DNA from 2 places in the Chryseobacterium cupriresistens genome. Region 2 is predicted to be linked to the other one. Evidence: riboswitches for the same ligand, from Rfam matches in the RefSeq annotation. Region 2 holds a riboswitch; the other holds the start of a gene.

Region 1 (3,722 bases), on a different contig from region 2:
ACACAATATCTGCTGTCAAACGGTGTGGAAACCTGTGACGAAATAGAAGAGCTTCCTGAAAATATGCACTGGATTACCGATCCTGCCGGTACCGTGTTCAATTTACAGGAAAGAAAATAGCCAAAAACAGAAGTACGATGTAAAAAATTGCTTAAAATAGAGCTTTGCCCAAAATTTTAATATCTTTAGCCATCAAATCATTACAATTTAAAATATTTTTATGCAGACGAGACCATTCCATTTCATTGTCACCATCTTTTTTCTGGTATTAAGTGCAACTGCATTTTCACAGAAAACAGCCGTGTTGGGTTCTTTACTGGACAAAAACTCAGAATTCATATTCCCACAGACTCCGGATAAAATTTCAAAAGCGTTGAACGTAAAAACTGTTTTTTATGAAGATGCCAACGAAGAAAAATATGCAAAATGGCCTATGAAAACAGGACTGGAGCTTTATTGCAGCCTGGGAAAAGACAATAGTATCAATGAGATGTTTTTTGTGACTTCAGACAATAAATCTGTCATTGTGGAAGGGCTTCCTTTTGGTCTTGTTCTGAATAAAAGTACATTACAGGACAGTAAAACGAAGTTCGGTAAGTACAATGCCAAAATACAAAAATCGGGAGCAGACAGTGAATTTCCTGGAGGGTCAAAACTGGTTTTTAAAAAAGGCAAACATTATACAACATTGCTTTTCGACAGTAAGAACCTGTTAAAATCAATAGGTTTAACAACAGAACTTAGGGATCCGGCTGCCAATTAAGTACTAAAAAACAAAACAATAATAGTATCCGTCATTATTGACGGATTTTTTTATCCTCAGACGGCGTTAACTTTAAAAGAAATCTATATCGTCAGTCCATGGTTGTTTTTCACCTCAGCCATCACAAAAGTACTGTGCGTGCTGCCGATAGAATCTACGGATCCCAGCTTGTTAAATACAAAATCCTGATAATGCTTCATATCCCGCACCTGAACTTTCAGAAGGAAATCAAAATCTCCGGAAATATTGTAACATTCGGCAACTTCTTCAATTTCTAAAATTTCTTTTACAAAATCATACCCCACAGACCGGTCGTGAATTTTAAGTTTGATCTGGCAGAAAACCGTAAATCCGCGGTTCAGTTTTTCAGCATCAAGAACTGCCGCATATCTTTTAATAAAACCTTCCTGTTCAAGCCTTTTTACCCTTTCAAAAACCGGTGAAGTAGAAAGGTTCACTTCTTTAGCAAGTTCTTTAACGGTGAGTTTGGCGTTTTTCTGGAGGAGCCTGAGCAGCTGTACATCCTTATCATCGAGTTGTTCCACAGAATATTATTCTTTTAATTAATTAAAACAGTCAAATGTACAGAATTATATGCTTTTATTTTTACTTTTTGAAGTTTAATTTGCTTAATTATTTGTTTTCAATTGTGGTTTTATTCTGTATTACTAATTTTACACAAAATTAAAAGCTTTTACTGACAACCTTTGTTAAAGGTAAAAGTATAGTTCTTTACAGATACTTCATCAAACAGGAAAGGTTTTACTTAAGGTATATTAATAGGGAATCGTGTGAAAATCACGAGCTGTCGCGCAACTGTAAGTAAACACACCAAAAGTTTTTGTCCTTGCAGCTCCACTGCCAAAAGCGGGAAGGATGACGGAAACTGTTACAAGTCAGGAGACCTGCCTTTACTGAATTGACAATGCTTTCGCGGTCTGAAGCTTTGGGGTCATATAGATGATATATCAGATTCGGGTATTTTCCTTTGTAAAGGAAATTACGCTGTCTGCCATGTCATGACTTTCCTGAAAATTCTTCCGATAAAACATTACGAAGCCTTTTAAAGAACTTTCCCAATAAGTTTAATTAAAAAGTTTAAAAAAATGCAAACTCACATTCTTGGCTATCCGCGTATTGGTAGCAAAAGAGAACTCAAAAAAGCCTGCGAGCAGTACTGGTCAGGTAAAATCCTTTTGGAAGAACTTCTGAATACCGGAAGAACTATCTGTAACCAAAACTGGAATATCCAGAAAGAAGCAGGGATAGACCTTATCCCGTGTAATGATTTTTCATACTATGATCAGGTATTGGATATGAGCCTTGTCGTAGGTGCTATTCCAACACGGTATCATGAAGTGGTGCTTAAAAAAAACAATACTGAGCTGGATCTTTATTTTGCAATGGCAAGAGGATATCAGAAAGACGGATTGGATATCACTGCCATGGAAATGACCAAGTGGTTCGATACCAACTATCACTACATCGTTCCGGAATTTTATAAAAATCAACAGTTTAAGCTCAGTTCAGATAAGATTTTCAATGAATTTGCCGGAGCAAAACAAGCGGGAATCAATGCAAAACCGGTGATTATCGGACTGGTTTCTTATCTGTTATTAGGAAAAGAAAAAGAAGAGGGATTTGATAAGCTGAATTTGGCAGTAAATCTTCTTCCAGTCTATACCGAGATTTTAACCAAACTTCAGGATCAGGGTGCGGAATGGATTCAGTTTGATGAACCTTTTCTGGCGTTGGATTTAACAGAAAAAGCCAAAGAAACTTACCTTTCTGTGTATGCTGAAATCAGAAAACGTTTTCCGAAACTGAAATTTATCGTTGCCACTTATTTTGACGGATTAAAAGATAATGCATCAATTGCTGTTTCCCTTCCGGTGAATACATTGCATGTTGATCTGGTTAGAAATCCTGAGCAGCTGGATGATATTCTGAATGTTATTCCGGACAGTTTAAACCTTTCATTAGGACTGGTTGACGGTAGAAATATCTGGAAAAATGATTATGAAAAATCCTTGTCTTTCATCAGAAAAGCGGTTGAAAAATTAGGATCTGAAAGAATTTTCATTGCACCATCATGTTCATTGCTTCATTCACCCTGTGACCTGGATTTTGAAACCAGTCTTAACCCGGAAATTAAAAACTGGCTGGCTTTTGCAAAACAAAAAGTAAAGGAAGTCGTAACGCTTAAACAACTGGCTTCCGGAACGGAAAATGAACAGATTTTTGAAGCATTTGAAGAAAATAAAAAAGCAATTGAGAGTAGAACAACTTCTTCTCTTATCCATAATGATCAGGTAAAACAAAGAGCCGATGCTGTTACAGAAAAAGATGCTCAGAGAATAAACACCTTCAAAATCCGTAAAAAAGAGCAACAGGAAGTATTGCAGCTTCCTTTGTTCCCCACCACTACGATCGGATCATTCCCGCAAACCGCAGAAGTGAGAAGCTGGAGAGCAAAATTCAAAAAAGGAGAACTTACTGCGGAACAATATGATATCTTACTGAAAGAGGAAACGCAGAGAACAATCCGCTGGCAGGAAGACATCGGAATTGATGTATTGGTTCATGGAGAATTTGAACGAAACGACATGGTGGAATATTTCGGAGAACAGCTGGAAGGATTTGTATTCACCCAAAACGGTTGGGTACAAAGTTACGGAAGCCGTTGTGTAAAACCCCCTGTGATCTTCGGTGATGTTTCCCGCCCGACTCCGATGACGGTGTACTGGTCTCAATATGCCCAATCTCAGACTGAAAAATGGGTAAAAGGAATGTTGACAGGTCCGGTTACGATTTTACAGTGGTCTTTTGTACGTGATGATCAGCCTCGTTCAGAAACTTGTAAGCAGATTGCTTTGGCAATCCGTGATGAGGTAGTGGACCTGGAAAAAGCAGGAATCAGAATTATTCAGATTGATGAGCCTGCCATCAGAGAAGGTCT
Region 2 (3,722 bases):
ACTGACGTAAATGAAATGGATAGCTCCATACCGGAAGCTATTTCGAAAATAAAAGATGATCAGAAGTATAAAAAACTGTTCAGAGAAGCTTATGGAGACGAAACCATTACAGGAGAGAGAATTCTGAAAGCATTGTCGCAGTTTATGGCTTCTTTAATTTCTGCAGATTCAAAATATGACAGATTTAAACAGGGAAAAGAGCAGCTGACTTCCACAGAATCCCAGGGAATGGTACTATTTAATCAGAAATGTGCTTCTTGCCACAATGGCGAATTATTTACCGATGAGAGTTTCAGAAATACAGGACTGTATTACAATACGGAGTTCAAAGATGCCGGACGATACAGAGTTACTCTTAACCAGATCGACTGGATGAAATTCCGTGTTCCCAGTTTAAGAAATGTGGAATATACCGCACCTTATATGCATGACGGAAGATTTTACACCTTAGAGGCGGTACTTAATTTCTATTCGGATCAGGTGGAAGATAATGTTAATCTTGATCCACAGCTTAAACAGAATGGTCACATAGGAATTGCTATGAACAGCCAGGAAAAACAATCCATCATTGCGTTCCTGAAAACATTATCGGATAAAAGTTTTATATCCAATCCAAAATTTGCAGAATAATTTATAAAAAACATGAAGAAGATTATATTGATAGTAAGTTTGATCCTGTTGAATCAGTATCAGGCAAAAACCATCAGAGACAGTGCTTATGTTGCTCCCGAAACGCTTAACAGATTCGATTTTGATGATGATTGTGATGCGTGCGGCTGTGCTGCAGGAAATGGATCTTCCGGCTTTGAATCTTTGCTGAATCCACAGTTTATCGGAATCAAGTACTTTGCCCAGCATTACAAAGCCAAGGAAAACTTATTTGTAAAAGACCTCACGCAGGATCAGTATTTCAATACCCTGCAGCTTTGGGGGAAGATTCCACTGACTAAAAAACTAAGTGTTTATGTAAGTCTGCCCTTCCATTTCCATGAAAAGAAAACGATGCAGGGAGATATCAGAATCAATGGAATAGGAGATTTAAACCTGATGGGAATTTACCAGCTGATGAGCTCTAAAGATAATTTTCATCATCTGAGTGGAGGTTTGGGAGTGAAAATTCCACTTGGCAAGTTTGATGAAAAAGGAGCATCCGGTGTCAACCCAAGCTTTCAGCTGGGAACCGGAAGCTGGGATTATCAGGCGGCTTTGAATTATAAATTTCAGAAAAATAAAGTAGCCGTACTGGTCAATACAGATTACACCATTAAAACAGAGAACAGGAAAAATTACCGTTTTGGAAACCAATGGAACTATGCAGCAACAGGTTTTTATCAGGTTGCAGGAAATGAAAAATCTATATTCTCTGTAAAAACTGGAGTTCAGGGTGAAGTCTACGCTCAGAACAAACAGTTTGATGAGGCACTGCCGAATACTGCTGGTAGCGCTTTGTACGGAAAACTGGGATTTGAAGCCTCTTACAAAAAGCTGAGCCTGGGAAGTGAACTTATGCTTCCCATGTACACGCATCTGGCGGGAGGAGATATTGAAGCTCAATCAAGATTCAGTGTTTTCCTGAATATTGGCATTTAAAGCGAAACCCTTATTGAAATCATGTTAAAGCTCCTTCGGGAGCTTTAATTGTTTATAAATCATGATTTTAGTTGGGGATTAGGAATAATTATTTATCTTTGCCGGAATTTGGTGAGCCGTAAAAAGCTCTTAAAAGGGAATCCGGTGAAAATCCGGGACAGACCCGCTGCTGTAAGCTCCGCACCAAAGTTTTTGAAGAATATATCCACTGTTTTTTAATGGGAAGGATTTCAAAAATGGAGTAAGTCAGAAGACCTGCCAGACAATAATCGTTTGACGCTTTCGTGGAATAAAGCTTAGGACATCAATGATTCTGTGCAGTGACAGCTGTGCTTTGTCGTTGTATTCTTATACCCATTAGCGTCTTCATTATCCTAAATGAGCTAATGACAGCAAAACTAACTACTTCTGCAATTCATAAAGCTGTTTTCACAATATTAGTGTTAACATCTCAACTTGTGTTTTCCCAAACTAAGAAAAAAGACAGTCTTCAGGAAGAGACCATTAAAGGAATCAATCTTTATAAAAAGAATTTTAAAGAAATCCTTCCGGCACAAACGCTGCAGGGAGAACAGTTGGAAAGACTAAACAGTCATTCCGTTGCAGATGCACTGCGATATTTTTCAGGCGTTCAGATTAAAGATTACGGAGGATTGGGTGGTTTGAAAACCATCAACATCCGAAGCATGGGAAGCCAGCATGTAGGGGTTTTTTATGATGGAATTCAATTAGGAAATGCGCAAAACGGACTGGTGGATCTGGGAAGGTACTCTTTGGATGATCTGGAAGAAATATCGTTGTATAACGGACAGAAAAGTGAAATTTTTCAGCCGGCAAAAGATTTCGGTTCTTCAGGATCCATTTATTTACAGCCTAAAACACCTGTGTTTAAAGGGAATAGAAAAACAAACCTTGTGGTAAGAGCCAAAAGTGCTTCTATTGATCTCTTTAATCCTTCATTCCGGTTGGAACAGAAGATTTCAGACAAGGTTTCTGCCAGCTTCAGTGGCGAATTTATGCAGAGTGACGGAATTTACAGATTTCGGTATGCGAAGAAATACCCTGATGGGCAACAGGCCTATGATACCATTGCAAAAAGACAGGACTCAGATATCAAAGCAAAACGTTTTGAAACTTCTCTCAACGGAACTTTAAATAACGGAAGCTGGAATATCCGTGGCTATGGTTATATTTCAAACCGCGGAATGCCGGCACCCATTGTTAACGGGCGCTTTGAAGGAAGAGGAGCGAGACTTTCCGATGAGAATTATTTTGTACAGGCTAATCTGAGAAAAAAACTGTTCCCGAAATTTGAAACACAGCTTAAGGCAAAATTTGCTTACGATTATACCCATTTCATGGACACAGTTCGTTCGCAGTCTATTATTTATACCGATAACACCTATATCCAAAGGGAACTTTATCTTTCCTCTTCCAATATTTACTCAATCACTCCCAATTGGGATGTCAGCCTGAGTGGAGATTTTCAGTATAATAACCTGGATGCCAATCTGGATAATTTTTCTTATCCTACCCGCTACACTACATTGGTAGCATTGGCAACAACCTATCAGTGGAACAGATTCAAAATTATGGGAAGCCTTTTAGGAACCTTTACTTTTGAAGAAGTAAGAAAAAATAAAAGACCGGGAGATGCCAGAGAGTGGACACCTGCGGTGTTTATGAGCTATCAGCCGGAAAAAATTCCGGAGCTTACTCTAAGGGCTTTCTATAAAAGAATTTTCAGACTTCCAACCTTCAATGATTTGTATTATACCAATATCGGAAATACCTACCTGAAACCGGAATTCACCAATCAATATGATGTAGGATTTACTTATCAGAAGAATTATAACAACCGTTTCTTTAAAACATTTTATGCTAAAGTAGACGGTTACTACAATAAAGTACAGGATAAAATTGTGGCAGCTCCGAACGGAAGCATGTTCCGCTGGCTGATGATGAACCTGGGATTGGTTGAAATCATTGGTGCAGATGTGAATGTACAGACTGAAATGCAGCTTGGAAAAGTAACCCTCCGACCTTTGCTTTCCTACACCTATCAAAGCGCGAGAGATATAAGTGATCCGGAAGACACGTTTTATCGCAATCAGATTCCTTATACCCCATGG

The links. A riboswitch is a leader RNA that binds a small molecule or an ion and turns the genes downstream of it on or off. The one in region 2 is predicted to bind cobalamin.
Region 1: linked by a shared signal. The riboswitch ahead of metE (5-methyltetrahydropteroyltriglutamate--homocysteine S-methyltransferase) and the one ahead of ACLI50_RS16425 (TonB-dependent receptor plug domain-containing protein) in region 2 are both predicted to bind cobalamin.

Annotation. Positions count from the first base shown of each region.
Region 1 is NZ_JBKKJT010000003.1:724,101-727,822, forward strand. It holds gene ACLI50_RS12125 (VOC family protein) at 1-120, shown strand, start outside; gene ACLI50_RS12130 (hypothetical protein) at 221-763, shown strand; gene ACLI50_RS12135 (Lrp/AsnC family transcriptional regulator) at 847-1,308, opposite strand; cobalamin riboswitch at 1,504-1,690, shown strand; gene metE (5-methyltetrahydropteroyltriglutamate--homocysteine S-methyltransferase) at 1,870-3,722, shown strand, end outside.
Region 2 is NZ_JBKKJT010000005.1:441,264-444,985, forward strand. It holds gene ACLI50_RS16415 (cytochrome-c peroxidase) at 1-630, shown strand, start outside; gene ACLI50_RS16420 (transporter) at 643-1,590, shown strand; cobalamin riboswitch at 1,683-1,867, shown strand; gene ACLI50_RS16425 (TonB-dependent receptor plug domain-containing protein) at 1,977-3,722, shown strand, end outside.